3 regions of the Shewanella sp. SM21 genome follow, and region 2 is predicted to be linked to each of the others. Evidence: predicted binding sites of a transcription regulator. Region 2 holds the regulator's gene; each other region holds the start of a gene.

Region 1 (5,980 bases), on a different contig from region 2:
TTTTAAAGCAGCACACTAATAGTATCTCTCTGGTTAAAGAACATATTGATAAGTTTGCCGATGTGACCACAAGTCCCATCGCTAAAGATAAGCTCAATGAATTAAATCACAGTTTCGATACTTGGCGAGCGACAACCACAGAAATCAGTAATCAACGCACCCAAAATGGCCGTAACGGTAGAACGACGGCGATTGATCTTAGTTTCGGTCAAGCAGCAACGCAATTCGAGCAACTACACCAGAACATTAATCATTTAATCAATGATTTAAATAGTAATACTACCGCAGCGATAGCCCAAGTAGATGATGATGCCAATCATGGACAACAGATGCAGTTAATTGCCTTAGCCATCAGTCTCTTGATCTGCATACTCTTTATCGTTGCACTGCCTAAACTCATCAGCAAACCGCTGGCGGTTTTACTCGCAAAAATCCACGACATTACCGATGGTGATGGCGATTTGACCGAACGAGTCCACTTAACCTCTAAAGACGAGCTTGGTGATCTCGCCAAGGCATTCAATCATTTTCTCGATAACTTACACGGTATTATCTCGCAATTTAAACAGTCTACATCAGAGCTCAACACCGCTGCCGAAGGTCTAGCCAAAACCAGCGCATCAGCAAAACATAACTTGATGGATCAACAAGCTGCCACCCACAGAATCGCCGATGCCAGCGATCATATTGCCGCATCCGTGCAAGAAGTATCAGTCAGTGCCAGTCATGCCGCCGATGCCGCTAAACAAGCCGACGTATTTACCGCCGACGGTCAGGCAAGAGTGAAAAAAACCATCAATGTGATTCGTGAACTTGCGGGAGATGTAGGCACGGCAGAAATGCAGATCAATAAACTCGAACAGGAAGGCCAACATATTGGCCGCGTGCTTGAGGTGATTCAAGCCATTGCCGAACAGACGAATCTATTAGCCCTTAATGCTGCAATTGAAGCGGCGCGCGCGGGCGAACAAGGACGCGGCTTTGCAGTGGTTGCCGATGAAGTGCGCTCCCTTGCCTCTAAGACTCACCAATCAACCGAAGAAATTAAATTGATGATCGCCAATGTGCAAAATGGCACTCAAAGCGCTGTGGCAGCGATTAATATCGGTAATGAAAAGGCTATCTCAAGCGTAGAAGCCGCCAGTAATGCCGGTGAAGCCTTAGCGCATATTGCAGAAATGGTGAGCCAAATTAGTGAGATGAACAATCAAATCGCCCTCGCAGCCAAAGCGCAAACCACTATGGTCAATGAGAGCCATCAAAATATTCAACACATTGCCGAACAGTCGGAGGAGAGTCTACGAACCACTGATGAAATCTACGCAGCAAGCGTACAACTCTCGTCAATGGCGAGTAATCTCACTGCGCTGGTCAGCCGCTTTAAACTGTAATTTGTTGAGAGTGAAAGCTTTTATATAAGTTACCTTTTGTAAATCAGTGATGTTTGAAAGGTCCCCTCAAACGAATAAGGGAGCATAAACCTGTCGCAGTGATTATCTGAATTCAGGTGCTCCCTTATATTTAAACAGCAAAGCTAGCACCGATTAGCAGCGCTTAACCACTAAGCCTCTTGCCGCGCGTAGGTTGACTAACATAGGTAACATCAACGCAAGGATCACTATCAGCATCCCTACCAACTGAATTTCCGTCACCGCCTGCCCCATGGCTAACGCCGTTAATGCTGCAAAAACGGGCACGAGATTAAAAAAAATCGATGCCTTAGCGGGGCCAAGCGCCTTAACACCGTTAATCCAAAACAGATAACCGAGCACAGTGGCGAACAAACCTATGTAGAGCACGCTAGAAAAAGCCGTTGCCGACAGTTCCATCAACTCCAGCCAAGGGTGAAATTCACCTCGGCCAAGCCCAACCACGGACATAGACACACTGGCAGCTATCATACTCAGCAAGGTAAAGGGCAACACAGGCAACCAATGGCCGACCCGTTGCGAACAAATGGTATAACCACTCCACGCCAACATGCCGGCGGCAATCATCACATCACCTTGGTTAAAACTAAAGTTGAGCAACTGCTGCACACTACCGTTGGTGATCACTAGCAGTACGCCCGCCAATCCCCCCACTAAGCTAAACACTTGTTGTCTGCTGAGCCATTCACGCTGTAATAGCGCATTGACGATTGAAGTCACCAGCGGGCTGAGCGCCATAATCAAGGCACCATTGGCAGCAGAGGTATGCTGCAGGCCATTAAATAACGCCAGATTTAAGCCGCCTACACCAATCACACCCACTAACGCTATGACAATATATTGCACCAAACTCAATTTGGGCCAAGCCTGACGAGTAAAAACGATATATAACGCTAGAGTCACAGCCGCAATGGTAAAACGCCAGAAGACGAGGGACTCTCCTGACATCTCCTCCAGCACTCGCTTAGCAATCGGAAACACACTGCCCCAGCTAAAAACGCAAATCAGTAGACAAACGAATGTCATGTAAGGTGTATGGGATTTCATATCGGCCTCTATGGAGGTAATTGGGATTGAGCTTAGTTTATAAGTTTCATATATTATTAAAACCAACAAGATTGAGAGCTTAAATTCCAAATATGAAACTTAATTATTCCTTAGACGATATGCGCTTATTTTGGGTGGTGGCACAGCAAGGGAGTTTTAAGCTCGCGGCGCAGCACTTAGGCATTCCACCTTCAACCTTAAGCCGTCGAATCAATCTGTTAGAACAATCCTTAGGTCTGCGTTTACTGCACAGAGACGCCCATAGAGTCAACCTTACCGCCACAGGTCAGCGGTATCTCGAACGCTGCGGCCCGCTATTTATCGAGTTAAACCAGGTATCTGGTGAGTTGCATGCGGATAAACATCAAGCGGTTGGCAAATTGCGGATCTCGGCGCCCATCAATACAACCTATCGCTGGCTGGGTGAATCACTCAACGCCTTCCAACGGCATTATCCCAATATTGATATCGATTTAAGTCTGTCGAACATGAATATCGATGTCAGTGAAAACGCCATCGATATCGCCTTTCGAGTGGGCGAACCTAAAGATCCCGATTGGATTGCAAGGCCACTTACCACAATTAGCTTTGTACTTTGCGCCAGCACATCGGCAACGCAGTGGCATGCGCTGCAATCCATTGAAGCGCTGGATCAGCATCCGGTTATCATCGCCAAGCCCACAAAAACGTGGCGTTTACAGCACAATAGCACAGGGCAAAATGTCGAGTTTGAACCAAGGGGGAATATCAAACTAGCCGTCGATGATATGGCGATTGCCTGTCAGGCCGTGGTGGCGGGGCTTGGGATTGGACTCATACCCATCAGCATGGCGAGTGAACAGATACGAAGTGGCAAACTCATTCAAATACTGCCCGAGTGGCAAGGTATTCCGCGCACCGCCTACTTGATGTATCGCGATCGGGACAACCTGCCCTTACGGGTCAGACTGTTAATTGATTTTATGCTGGCAAATCCACCCGAGGCTTATTGAGCCAATATAGGCTATTGTGCTCCACCCACTAGAGAGCTAAATCCAGCTGAGTCTGGCCGTTTAAGCTTGTGGCGACGACAAGAGTAGAATCGGCGAGGCCGACCGAAATACCCAATAGACGAATGCCACGGCCTTCTTGCCTTTCCATAGCCTGTGCGAGTAGCTCATAGAACATTACAATCGAGACTTCATCGCTGCGGTGCTCAATTGTAGTCTGCTTGAAATCGTTAAACTTAAGTTTGACCACCTGTTTATGTATTTTGCGTTCCTTAGCACTGCGACTTAAACGCAACGACAGTTCTTGGATCAAACTCGGCATCACCTGCTGGCACTGCTCTAAGCTATAAATATCCTTTGCTAACGTGGTTTCAACACCCACTGATTTGCGCTCTCTGTCGGCAGAAATACCCCGTTCATCTATGCCTTGGGAACGCTCAATCAACACGCCACCAAACTTACCGAATCGCGCTAAGAGCTCAGGTTTAGAATAAGCTTGCACATCACCACAGGTATTGAGCCCGAGCGAAGAGAGCTTTTCTGCGGTGACTTTACCAACACCGGGAATTTTACGCAGCGATAAGGTCTTAACAAACTCAGAAAGCGTCTCTGGCGTAATGATATATTGGCCGTTTGGCTTGTTCAGATCCGAGGCGATCTTAGCTAAAAATTTTACTGGCGCGATACCCGCCGATGCGGTTAAACCCGTTTCGGCTAAGATATCGCGACGAATCGCTTGGGCAATCAAGGTCGCAGAGCCCTTATGTTGTTGGCACTCACTCACATCCAAATAAGCTTCATCTAAGGAAAGCGGCTCAATTAATTGGGTATAGCGAGAAAATATTTCACGAATTTGTAGCGACACTTCTTTGTAAACCTGCATCCGACCCGGAACTAAAATCAGCTCAGGGCACAACTTAAAGGCATAAGCCGTTGCCATTGCTGAACGTACACCGAATTTACGTGCCTCGTAACTGCAAGTACTGATAACACCGCGACGGTCGCTACTGCCCCCCACAGCTAAAGGTTTGCCACGGTACTCAGGAAAGTCGCGCATTTCCACTGCAGCAAAATAGCAGTCCATATCGATATGAATAATTTTTCGCACGTTGAATTCCTCCAACGCCAAAATACTGTATATAAAAACAGTAATCAAGTATTCCTGATAGATTTGGGCCAATAAGATGTGGCCTAGCGCTAGAAAAGAGAACAAGACAAGTGTGAGGAACAACAGACATGCTTAATAACTGAGTTTCCTAGGCCATTACACTCAGTGGCCTAGGTATTTACTCAACCTAACAATCTAAGGCTCACATCTTAGTTTGCAGGTAGTTTTGCAGCCCAACACGGTCAATAAGCCCAAGTTGTTTTTCGAGCCAATACATATGGTCAGACTCTGTATCGTCGAGTAATACTTCAAGGATTTCGCGGGTCTGGTAATCTTGCTTCTGCTCACACAGTGCAATCACTTTGCGCAAATCGTCCGCGACCTTGTATTCGTAGGCGAGATCATTACGTAGCATCTCTTCTACATCTTTACCTATGTTCAATGCCTCACGGGCGGCAACATTGGGTGTACCTTCGAGGAATAAAATGCGCTGCACTAATTTGGCTGCATGGGCTTTCTCATCATCTGACTCATGGGCGATACGCTCATAGAGTTCATTCAGGCCCCAATCTTCATACATATGGGCATGGACAAAATACTGATCCATTGCCGAGAGTTCTCCCGTTAGGAGTCGATTTAACGCATCGATAACGTCTTTATCGCCTTTCATATCTTGCTCCTATTGGTCGCTAATTTGCGATTGTAGATAATTTTGAATACCGGTTAGCGTAATGAGCTCTTGCTGCGACTCAAGCCAATCTAAGTGCTCTTCTTCGTCTTCGAGAATATCTTCCAGCAGATCGCGGCTCACATAGTCCTGTTCTGCTTCACACAAGCTGATCGCATCACGCAGCAATGTAAGCTGCTCTTGCACCATGGCCAGATCGCAATCGAGCATCTCTTGGCTATGTTCACCAATGCGAAGTTTTTCGAGTTGTTGCAGATTAGGCAGACCTTCCAAAAACAGCACTCGCTCGATGAGCTTATCGGCATGCTTCATATCTTGGATGGATTTTTTGTATTCGACGTGGTTTAACTTCTCTAAGCCCCAATGTTTAAACATGCGGGCATGGAGGAAATATTGATTGATGGCGGTCAACTCACAGGTAAGCACCCGATTCAGTTGCCCAACCACTTTAGGATGACCTTTCATAAGTTACTATCCTTGGTAAGCGTGAAAAGATTGATCTAAATCAAGCTTCTAGCCTAGTACAATTTATCGACCAACTCAAATTATCTTTATATTTCACTCACTTAATGATGAAAAGCATTCTCATTCCTGCTTAGATTAACTTGCTATCCCACTCTAATCCCAAGGATAAATCTCAAATGATTAACCCGTGTAAGAAAATACGAGGCAAAAAATAGCCCCCTAAATTGGGGGCTATGATCGAATCAAGACTATT
Region 2 (5,980 bases):
GCCAGTAAAACTAAGCTAGTCAAAGTCACAGAACTCGCGGCTGCGGCATCATTGATACGCGTCATCACCCGATTAGCCAGCACGTTTACCGCTGGCGTTAACCAACTTGGTTTCTGCTCGGGATCATCGGCCAACTCAGTACGCCAGTTTGGCGCGCGCTCATTTAAGAAGTTTTGCAGAGTAATCGGCTCGCCAAAGTTCACATAACCTTGGCCGAAATTACCAAGTTTGCGAATCGCACCAAACACCTGCCACACAGATTCTTTTTTCTTTTTCTTACCACTTAACTCTTTATGATACGTCGCCACTTCCATCACATGGTCATAGCCTAAATACACAGGCACTAGCGTGACTGGACGCTCGATACCGCGCAGCACACTGTTCATCGTCATGGCGATCATGCCAGTTTTCGGCGCCAACAGACGGCCAGTACGTGAACGGCCACCTTCGGAGAAGTATTCCACCGAATAACCTTTAGCAAACAGCTGATCTAAATACTCACGAAATACTGCGGTGTACAGCTTATTGCCATTAAAACTACGGCGGATAAAGAAGGCACCACCGCGACGGAACATAGGTCCCGCGGGCCAGAAATTGAGGTTAATGCCGGCAGCAATGTGCGGCGGAACCATGCCTTGATAATACAAAATATACGATAACAGCAGGTAATCCATGTGGCTGCGATGGCAAGGCACATAAACAATCTCGTGGCCATCGTGGTGTAACTGCCGAACTTGCTCGGCGCCTTTAATGTTGATCCCGCTGTAAAGCTTGTTCCACAGCCAAGTTAAAAAACGCTCGGCAATACGCACTAAACTGTCTGAGTAATCGGCAGCGATTTCATCGAGATACTCAATAGCCGTCTCGCGCGCTTGGGTCTCAGAAATCTTTTTACTGGCGGCTTCTTCTTGAATCGCTTTGCGCAGCGACTCAGATTTGAGTAACGAATGAAACAGTGCTTGGCGGTTTGGCAGCACAGGCCCTGTCATTACCTTACGTTGACGACGGAAATGCACGCGCGCAACCCGTGCTAACTTATGGGCAATCCCCATGTCGGTGCCATGTTCGTCAGCCATGTAACGCAGGGATACGGCATTCGAAAACTGCACGAAGTTATGTCGACCTAAGAACAGAATCATCAAGCACTTGCGCAACCAAGTCGGGTTTTCCCGCTCAAATACGGCCGCCTTCATAGTGTCGTCTTCTTTCCCTGGCGTGCGACCCCAATACAAGCTCACGGGCACCAGTTGAATATCCAATTCAGGACGTTCCTTATGCACGGCTAACAAACGCATAAAGCATTCGAGGAAAGGCTCATTACCAGCACGTTCGCCAAACAGTGGCTTACGTCCTTGAAGACAGACAACCCGAGGCGCAGTCACACCATTAGCCACTAGAGGCTCATAAGGGCTTGGTAAGCCTAACTTAGCCGTTATTTCGCTCAAAGCAGCGATGTCACTGAGGGATTCTGTTTTCATCACATAAACAAGGGGTCTGGAAGCATCCAGATTCAGATCGGCAAAGGGATCCTGAGGCACCACAATAGTGTGCACTAAGTGTTTTTGGATCCAACGTAATGATTTCAACCAAAGAGAGTCGTGTTTAGGCATTATTCTTATGCAATTAAGTGCGTTTACTAGCCCGATAGAATACCAGACTATGGGCAATATTCGCTAATTCTCTCCAACATAGCTAAAAAGTGGTTAATACTTGCGCTGCAAATAATACTGTATATACTAACAGTAACTGTATAGAAAAACAGGAAACACCATGAGACCTTTGACGCCACGCCAAGCTGAAATTTTAGAGCTAATTAAACGAAATATTGCCGATACTGGCATGCCACCCACTCGGGCAGAAATCGCAACCCGTTTAGGTTTTAAGAGCGCCAATGCGGCTGAAGAACATCTTAAAGCGTTGGCAAAAAAGGGCTGCATTGAGATCATGCCAGGCACATCTCGAGGCATTCGTCTGCCTGCGGAAATCGAAGATTTGACTGAAACAGGTTTACCGCTCATCGGCCAAGTGGCCGCGGGTGAACCTATCCTCGCCCAAGAACATGTTGAACAGTACTACCAAGTCGACCCAAGCATGTTTCATCCCGCCGCCGATTTTTTACTGCGAGTAAAGGGCGACAGCATGAAAAATATCGGTATTCTCGAAGGTGATTTGCTGGCAGTTCATAAAGTAGAACAAGCTAGAAATGGTCAAGTGGTTGTCGCTAGAGTCGATGACGATGTCACTGTTAAACGTTTCGAAAAAAAAGGTAATGTAGTCTATCTACATGCCGAAAATGAAGATTACTCCCCGATTAAAGTGGATTTAGGCTTCCAAAGTTTAACAATTGAAGGACTCGCCGTCGGTGTGATCCGTAATGGAGATTGGCTATGAATAAACTACTTGGCAATGCCCCCCGCCATCCGGGCTTGTGGCTCGATGAAGTCCGTGATGCCGACTATGACTGGCACCATGCGCCTATCGCCTGTATGCCAACTAAGACTCAAGGTCGCCAAGAATTAATTCATCTGAGTGCACAACTCGCTCAGTTAAGCCAACAGGGCCGTTGGTTAGTGCTCATCAACCCACCAAGTATTGGCTACAAGCAAATGCTCGCCAGTGCAGGTGTGCGTATGGATAGAGTTTTGCTGGTACATGCTAAAGATGAAGTCGAAACCCTGTGGGCGATGGAAAAAGCCCTGACAAGTGGTACGTCCAGTGCAGTCATTACTTGGACTCAATCATTAGATGCGCGGGATAATCGACGCCTACAAATCGTGGCTAAAAGTGCCCGAGCTATGGGCATAGTGCTTGAAGACGTAAACAGTCACTTACATGCAGACGTACGTATTGAGCAAGGCAATCTCTTCGGTCAGCAATCTTTTTTTAGCGCTGTACACTAAATATTCATTTAATTTTTTACCTTGAAAGCCGCCTCACCTATGAATGTGAGGCTTTTTTTTGGCAATTTTTCAGATAATTAGATAAATAAGTGATCTTGATCAATATTTAAACAGCAAGTATGGTTGGTTAAGTCGGTGATGATATATCACCTTCCGTGGTCAATGAATCGAGTATTTATCGAACTCGAAGCGCCACTAAAAATAGAGAACAGATTTATTTCAGCAGTATGTGCCAGCGTGGCTAATTACCAGCAGTAACAATACTTGATTAAAAGTAACAGCCGCCAACGCACGTTGAAGTCAAAAAAGCTTTTTTGGGAACTGAAGAGTTTGCATAGAGTTGAGACTTACTGTGTTGCTCTTCTTTGTAGTTGCTATTCGCAATTGGCAGAGGAGAAGTCTTGTGAAGCAATTGTTGTATTGTTTACTCGTGGTGCTTTTCGCACCACCGTTGACCGCCGCAGACATGCGGTTCAACATGACCCCTGGCGTGACCGAGATCAGTGGCAAGGTTTATCACTTGCACATGACCATCTTGTATATCTGCTGCGCAATAGGCCTAGTGGTCTTTGGCGTCATGATTTACGCCATGATCAACCACAGAAAATCCAAAGGCGCTGTCGCGTCCCACTTTCACGAAAGCACTAAAGTTGAAATCGCTTGGACGATTCTGCCATTTATCATTTTGATCTTAATGGCGATTCCAGCGACAAAAACTTTAATCGCAATGGAAGATCCCAGTAACGCCGATCTCACCGTAAAAGTGACGGGGTCCCAATGGAAATGGCATTACAGCTATTTCGATCAAGATATTGATTTTTATAGCATACTGACAACACCCAGAGCACAAATCGAAGGCACCGAAACCAAGGGTGAAAACTATCTATTGGAAGTCGATAAACCGCTCGTTCTACCGATAAACCGCAAAATCCGCTTTCTGATGACTTCAGAGGATGTCATCCATTCTTGGTGGGTACCCGCCTTTGCCATTAAGAAAGATGCCAACCCTGGATTTATCAATGAGGCCTGGACTCGCATCGACAAACCCGGCATTTATCGTGGTCAATGCGCCGAACTCTGCGGTAAAGACCATGGTTTTATGCCTATCGTAGTACAAGCCTTACCCGAAGCCGAGTTTGAGGCTTGGGTCACAGAGCAAAAACAAGCCGCAGGTGCTGCGGCTGAAGCCGCTCAAGCCGCTTTATCACAAACCCTAAGTAAAGAAGAGTTGATGACTCTAGGCGAACAAGTTTACCTCGGGCACTGCGCAGCCTGCCACCAGCCCAATGGCGAAGGATTGCAAGGCGTATTTCCGCCCCTTAAAGGTAGCCCGATTGCAACGGGACCGCTCAGCGGCCACCTTGAAATTGTGCTCAACGGTAAAACGGGTACAGCCATGCAAGCGTTTAGTAAACAATTGACTGCACAAGAAATCGCGGCAGTGACTACCTACGAGCGTAATGCTTGGGGCAATAATACTGGCGATGCAGTGCAAGCCAAAGACGTCAACGAGTACATGAACGGCAATTCTGCACAAACATCCGCCGCGGTACCAAGCAGTACAACCCCGACACCCGCTCCTGCAAAAGACGTCTCAGCTGCAGTCGATCCCGCAAGCCTCCCCACACTCAGCCATGACGCCCTCATGGCCGAAGGTGAAACTGTCTACGCGACCTTCTGTGCTGCCTGCCATCAAGTGACAGGTGCAGGAATACCACCCGCCTTCCCCGCGCTAGTGGGTAGTGCTATCGCCATTGGACCAGTCGCCAATCACATCGATATTGTGATGCACGGCAAAACGGGCACGGCTATGCAGGCATTTGGCAAACAGCTTAGCCCACAGCAACTTGCAGCAGTCATTACCTATGAACGCAATGCTTGGGGTAACAATACCGGCGATACAGTGCAACCTGCTGATATCGCAAGTCATGGACAGTAGGGGATAATGATGAGCACTACGACTCAAGATCAAACCGCAGCCCATGATGACCATCATCATGGTGCGCCAAAGGGCATCATGCGCTGGCTGCTAACCACCAACCATAAAGACATAGGTACTTTGTATTTATGGTTCAGCTTCATTATGTTCTTAACCGGTGGCGCTATGGCCATGGTGATCCGCGCTGAACTCTTTCAACCTGGATTACAATTGGTCGAGCCCAACTTTTTCAACCAAATGACAACTGTTCATGGGTTGATCATGGTATTCGGCGCGGTAATGCCGGCCTTTACAGGGCTAGCTAACTGGCTGATCCCGATGATGATAGGGGCGCCAGATATGGCGCTGCCACGGATGAATAACTGGAGTTTTTGGATACTCCCCTTCGCCTTTACTATTCTTCTCAGTTCGCTGTTTATGGAAGGTGGCGGACCTAACTTTGGTTGGACCTTCTACGCACCACTATCAACAACTTATAGCCCAGATAGCACGGCGCTCTTTGTATTTTCTATTCACATCATGGGGATAAGTTCGATCATGGGCGCGATCAACGTGATTGTGACCATAGTGAATTTACGCGCGCCAGGCATGACATGGATGAAGTTACCATTGTTTGTCTGGACTTGGCTTATCACGGCATTCCTACTGATCGCAGTTATGCCCGTACTCGCGGGCGCAGTGACTATGGTGCTGACCGATAAGTTTTTCGGCACGAGTTTCTTCGATGCGGCGGGCGGCGGCGATCCTGTGATGTTCCAGCATATTTTCTGGTTCTTCGGCCACCCTGAAGTTTACATCATGATCTTGCCGTCCTTTGGCATCATCTCTGCCATAGTCCCAGCCTTCAGTCGTAAACCCTTATTTGGCTATGCATCCATGGTTTATGCTACGGCTAGTATTGCAATTCTGTCGTTCCTCGTGTGGGCGCACCATATGTTCACCACAGGTATGCCAGTGTTTGCCGAGCTGTTTTTCATGTATTGCACTATGTTGATTGCAGTGCCAACTGGGGTGAAAGTGTTTAACTGGGTTGCCACTATGTGGCGCGGCTCACTCAGTTTCGAAGCGCCCATGCTGTTTGCTGTAGCCTTTATCATACTCTTCACTATTGGCGGTTTTTCGGGATTAATGCTCGCCATTA
Region 3 (5,980 bases), on a different contig from region 2:
TGCATCAAAAGGATGTCATTTTGCAATTTTATTTTGTCAGCACTATGACAGTTTTCAAGTTTTGATTCCATTTCTTCAATTTTTTGTTCAAATTTTTTCGCCCAATTCAGATGTTTGTTCAATTCTTCGTAGATCTCATGACTATTTTGCATCACGTTATTGGCGATCCAATCGAAACCACTGGCTTGGTGAGACTGATTCTGGCGTTGTGCAAAACGGGCACGGCTACTGGCACGCTGCTGAGTTTTAGACTTAATGTCGATAGAAGTGGTCAGCAAGGCTCGTTTGACTGCGGTAAATCTATCTTGGATCCGCTCACAGCTCAGGGCAATGGTCTGGGGGGCGAGTTTAAGCTTAATTTGTTTTTCGAGCTGCATAATACTGCTACGAATTTGTTCAATACAGGGGCCGAGTTGGGCGCCGTGTTGGACAAACAGCGAGTGATTAAAACGCTCCGTTTCTTGCAGGAGTTTACGCTGCGGCGGCGCGAGTCGATTATCGTGTTGCAGCACTTCTTGTTCTAAGGCTTTAAGCTGATTCTTCAGCATCACCATTAATTGTTGGGTGTTCACAACCATGCGCTCCATGCCAAATTCGTTGCAATCATTAGCACGATCAAAATAAACAGTGGGCGGATAAATGGCATGCCAAATTTAATCGCACAGCGGGCACCGATAAATGAGCCTAACATCATGCACAATCCCATCCACAGACCTATTTGCCACTGTACCTGTCCAAGCCAGCCAAAGATAGTCAGTGCGGTCAAGTTGCTGGTAAAAGTCATCGCACGGGCAAGGCCACAACTGTGCAGTAAAGGCAGTTTATACAAAGAGCCAGATGTGACGGTCCAAAATGCGCCAATGCCTGGGCCTGCAAAACCATCATAAGTGCCTAAAGCCAGTCCCTGTAGCCATTGTTGCTTGGCTGGCGGCTTGCTGGTTGGTACTTGGCAGTTAACGTCTGACATCGCATTGGGGCTGACTAAACTGTAAATGGCGATGCCAATGATCAGCAGCGGCAGGACTTTTTCGAGCCATTGGGTATCGACTAAATAGACTAAAAAACTGCCCAATACCGCGCCGATAAAGGTGGCGATAAAAGCCATGTACCAAAACGAGGGTTTAAAGAGGTGCTTGCGATAATAGGTCCAAGCCGCCATAAAAGAGCCAAAGCTTGCGGCTAACTTATTGGTGCCTAATACGGTATGCGGCGCAATGCCTAAGGTTAACAGTGCGGGGATCGACAATAGGCCACCGCCACCCACGACGGCATCAATGAATCCAGCGATAAGACCTATGACTGCCAACAGGGCCCAATGACTGGGCTCGAGTAACAATTCCAAATTTTAATCCTACTCTATAACACGTCTAAAGGGCGGTAAGGCATCCAGTAAGGACTTGCCATAGCGTTTAGTGACTAACCGCCTATCTAAAATGGTCACTCGGCCATAATCTTGCTCTTTACGCAGTAATCTACCACAACTTTGAATAAGCTTACGTGAAGCATCTGGGATCGTCAGTTGTAAGAAGGGATTACCGCCTTTGACTTTGACATATTCTGCATGCGCTTGCTCAACGGGCGAGGTTGGCACGGCAAAGGGCAGTTTAGTGACGATCAAGTTAGTCAGATAATCGCCCGGTAAGTCGAGACCTTCAGAGAAACTGCCAGTGCCAAACAAGATGCTTGGTTCGCCCTTATCGCATTTAGCTTTATGATTTTCTAACAACTGTTGCCGTGGCGCATTGCCTTGAATAAGTAGTTCAGTGGTGAGTTTACCTTCAAGTAATTCAACCACTTTTTCCATTTGCCAGTAGGAGGCGAATAACACTAAGGTTGCCATTTCGCCTTCAATAAGGGTGATGATTTGTTCGGCAAGTTCAGCCGTATAGGCATCATCCGTCGGCTCAGTGCGCATTTTGGGTAAATAAAGTGTCGCATTATTGGGGTAATCGAAGGGCGATTGTAAGGCTAAATAACGACTGCCATCATTGAGTGACAACCCAACTTGATGCACGAAATGGTCAAAGTTATTGAGTGCGCGCAGCGTGGCGCTACATAAGACTACGCCTGCGGCCTTTTGCCACAGCATGGATTCCAGCATAAAGCCGACTTCGATAGGTGAAGCGCTAAACAGATAATCCACTTGTTTACCTGTGATGAGTTCGACCCAGCGCGCCATAGGTGCACCTTTATGCTTATCTTCCTTGGCCATCATCCTCCACAATTTCTGCAGGTTTTCGAGCCTTTGCAGCATAAATCCGGTTTCGGCCAATAGTGCTTCGGATTGATGTTTAGGAATATCGCCATCTTTAATCGCCTCGGCCAGCAGTGACAGCATTTTATTAAACTGTTTGAGGGCAAGATTAGAGGTCACAGCAAGGTTTTCGGCGAGAATGAGTAATGACTCTGGTAGTTTGCCGTGCTCAAAACGCAGACGGTTTTCAGGATTGGCAAAGTGTTTGGTCTGGGTATCGCAATAGTGGGCCACTTGATTGAGTTGGCTGATAAGATCGCCTAAATGATCTTGCATCGCTTGCGCGGGGGCAATGATATTGTTGCTTTTTATTTGGTTTTGTAACTTAGCGCAGGTTTTGCCAATTTTTTCGAGCCAGTCGCAGGCGCCCCTAAGCGTGGCCTGTGCACTGGAGAAGTCCCGCGCCACAATGGGTAAGTGATGTGCCTCGTCGATAACATAAAACACGTCTTCGGGATCGGGCAAAATCACGCCGCCGCCTAATTCTAAATCGGCGAATAACAAGCTGTGGTTGGCGATGAGCACGTCCCAAGTATCGACATCTTCGCGGGCTTTATGGAACGGGCAATTTCTGTGGCTGGCGACTTGGCGATGACAGCTGTGTTTGTCGCAGGCGATTTGTTGCCACAGGTGATCGGGCAGCGGCACGGCTAAGGTGTCGATTTCGCCGTTCCAGCGACCTTCGTTATAGTCTTTTAACAGGCCGTGCATCATAGCCACTTGGCTATTGTCTGGTTTAGTTTGCCACATGGCCATTTGTGCACTGTTGTCGTCACCGATGAGCATCGCCAGTTTCGATAGACATACATAACGTTGTCGACCTTTTACTAGGCCAAAGCGGAAATTTAAGCCGGATTGCTCAAGGAAGAAGGGCAAGTCTTTATGCAGTAATTGTTCTTGTAAGGCAACGGTCGCGGTGGCGATACAGACTTTTTTCTTGCTCGCTAATGCCAGTGGAATGGTACCGAGGATGTAAGACAATGATTTACCGATCCCAGTGCCTGCTTCGACCACTATGATGCGCCTATCTTTATCATAGTCGCCGGCGAGGGTCTTAGAGATTTCCGCTACCATATAGTTTTGTTCGCGGCGCGGCCTAAAATTAGGCAAGGCGGTAGCAATATCCTTATAGATGGCGCGGATCTGGGTTTTTACATTGTCAGGTAACATGCGTCACTACTTTATCGAATTAATGCTGTACATAATAACAGTGATTGCATAGCCTAAGAAACTTTTCTGCCATTTGGCGGCATTTTAATTGAGAAACCATCTAAATTGACTAGCTATGCGATTTGGGAACCCATGCGATGAAGTCAGAGGCTACCGCGGCCGTTAGTGTACAAGGTCGAGTCTTAACACGCCATGCGATTCATCGTCATGGGAGTTTAGTGTTGCAGTATTATCTGGCTACCGCCCAAGGCCCTGTGCTGGTGGAAGTGCAAGGCACTGAACACATTTGTTTTTGTCATCAAACTGATGTCACGGCTTTGCAGTTGCAAACGCCGGGTCAAGCATTGCGGTTTGTACCGTTAGCGCTCAAAAGCTTTAAAGGCGGCGCAGTCAGTGGTGTTTATGCTAAATCGAGCAACAGCTTACGTACCTTACAGCGCATCGCTAAAGATGCCGACATCCCCTTATTTGAAGCCGACATTCGCCCTGAACAGCGTTATTTAATCGAGCGGTTTGTGGCACTTGATGTGGCGTTTTTAGGGCATTTCTCTTCGACGAATAGCCTCCTTGCGCCGACGAGTGACAGTTTTGAGGCTAATTCGCTGCCCGTGTTTATCGCCGAGCGGGCTAAGAGTATTGCCCCATTAACGGCTGTACATTTGTGTTGTATCTCACTGGATTTTGAATGCAGCTTTGAGGGGGTACTCTATTCGGTTGCACTATATGGTCAAGACAGTGGCCGAGACGGTGAGCAAGATAGCCTCAAGCAGACTTATGAAAAAGTGATTATGGTGGGTGAGGCTGAATCAAACTCTCCCGAATATATTGAATGGGTGGCCGATGAGGCTGCACTCATTCATCGATTAATCGCATGGTTCCATGAGTTTGATCCTGACTTTATTATCGGTTGGTCAGTGGTGAGTTTCGATCTCGCGCTATTGTCACGCCGTGCATTATTACATCGTATTCCGCTCACCATTGGCCGCGGCGGGGCAAAGCTTGAGTGGAAAGTCGATAATAAATTTCGGCCAGAAACCTTAGTTTTACCGGGCCGTGTGGTACTCGATGGTATCGATTGGCTTAAAGCCGCTTTCTATCATTTTGAGCGGTTTTCGTTGGAATTTGTTTCGCGGAAATTATTAGGTGAAGGCAAGGCCATTCATAACGTGGATAATCGCGTTGAAGAAATTGATCAGCTGTTTAAGGCCCACAAACAAGCATTAGCGCATTACAATCTTACTGACAGCCGTCTGGTGTGGGATATTTTTAGTCATACTCAATTATGGGAGTTCGCCCTCGCGCGAGCTGAACTAACAGGTTTAGAGTTGGGGCGGGTTGGGGCTTCGGTGGCGGCATTTAATCATTTGTATTTACCGCATCTACATCGAGCAGGTTACGTCGCTCCCGATGCTCCTGCGAGTGATGGGATCGAAAGCCCCGGTGGCTATGTGATGGATTCTGTACCGGGACTTTATAAGCATATTTTAGTGTTCGATTTTAAAAGTCTATATCCCTCCATTATTCGTACTTTTTTGATTGACCCTAAGGGATTAATTGAAGGTTTGCAATTGCCCGAGTCTGACTGTGTTGCGGGGTTTCTCGGTGGCCGTTTCAGTCGGCAACAGCCCATTTTACCTAAGCTTATCCAAACATTATCTGAGCAGCGCGAAAAGGCCAAAAGTGAGCACAATGCGCCTTTATCCCAAGCGATAAAAATTATCATGAACTCGTTGTATGGGGTTTTAGGTTCTCAAGGTTGTGTTTTCCACGATGCAAAGTTAGCAAGTTCGATCACTATGCGTGGCCATCAAATCATGAAACAAACCCGCGCATGGATAGAAGAGATGGGCTATCAAGTGATTTACGGCGATACGGATTCGACCTTTGTCTGGCTTGGCAGCGAGCCTGATCTCTCAGACATTAACGCCTTAGGTAACACTCTGGCGCGGGAAATTAATGCTAAGTGGCAGGCTAAGATCGGTGAAGATCATCAAGTTGAGAGTTTTCTCGAGTTACAGTTTGAACGCCACTATGAGCAGTTTTTTATGCCGACCTTAAGAGGGTCGTTAGAAGGCAGTAAAAAACGTTATGTTGGCGCGTGGCGTAATGCGAGCGATGAACTTGAGCTTACTTTTAAAGGTATGGAGCAAGTGCGCAGTGATTGGAGCCCTTTAGCGCGCAAAGTTCAAGAGTCACTCTATGAACGGATGTTTAACCAAAGGGATATCAGTGTTTATTTGGCCAGTGTGTTTGAAAAGCTGCTTGATGGCGAGTTGGATGATGATTTGGTATTTCGCAAACGTATGCGACGCAATATTGAAGATTACACGGCTAAATCTTCTCCTCATGTTAAAGTCGCTCAACAATTATGCGACTTAACAGGAGATGCCTCTTTTGGCAAGCGTGGGGCGCAGATTGATTATCAGATTACTGTAAATGGACCGGAATCCTTACTGTACAGAACGTCACCAATTGATTACCAATACTACATTGATAAGCAAATTGGCCCTATTGCCGAGCCTGTTTTTTCGATAATGAAACTAAACTACATGGATA

Evidence for each region. The regulator LexA, encoded in region 2, represses DNA repair genes until DNA is damaged. The targets are predictions, from matches to a motif close to TACTGTATNNNNATACAGTA.
Region 1: a site for LexA is predicted at 4,598-4,617, ahead of dinB (DNA polymerase IV). Genes of this name have one in related genera too.
Region 3: a site for LexA is predicted at 3,448-3,467, ahead of dinG (ATP-dependent DNA helicase DinG). Genes of this name have one in related genera too.

Annotation. Positions count from the first base shown of each region.
Region 1 covers NZ_JAKKRL010000013.1:88,234-94,213, forward strand. Annotated here, with positions in the region: gene L5L94_RS17135 (methyl-accepting chemotaxis protein) at 1-1,391, shown strand, start outside; gene L5L94_RS17140 (DMT family transporter) at 1,545-2,477, opposite strand; gene L5L94_RS17145 (LysR family transcriptional regulator) at 2,570-3,469, shown strand; gene dinB (DNA polymerase IV) at 3,498-4,574, opposite strand; gene bfr (bacterioferritin) at 4,777-5,244, opposite strand; gene bfr (bacterioferritin) at 5,254-5,727, opposite strand; gene nqrM ((Na+)-NQR maturation NqrM) at 5,980-5,980, opposite strand, start outside.
Region 2 covers NZ_JAKKRL010000005.1:87,346-93,325, forward strand. Annotated here, with positions in the region: gene plsB (glycerol-3-phosphate 1-O-acyltransferase PlsB) at 1-1,610, opposite strand, end outside; gene lexA (transcriptional repressor LexA) at 1,771-2,391, shown strand; gene L5L94_RS08070 (cell division inhibitor SulA) at 2,388-2,900, shown strand; gene coxB (cytochrome c oxidase subunit II) at 3,304-4,839, shown strand; gene ctaD (cytochrome c oxidase subunit I) at 4,849-5,980, shown strand, end outside.
Region 3 covers NZ_JAKKRL010000007.1:245,273-251,252, reverse strand. Annotated here, with positions in the region: gene L5L94_RS11590 (primosomal replication protein) at 1-578, opposite strand, end outside; gene L5L94_RS11585 (sulfite exporter TauE/SafE family protein) at 569-1,342, opposite strand; gene dinG (ATP-dependent DNA helicase DinG) at 1,352-3,424, opposite strand; gene L5L94_RS11575 (DNA polymerase II) at 3,562-5,980, shown strand, end outside.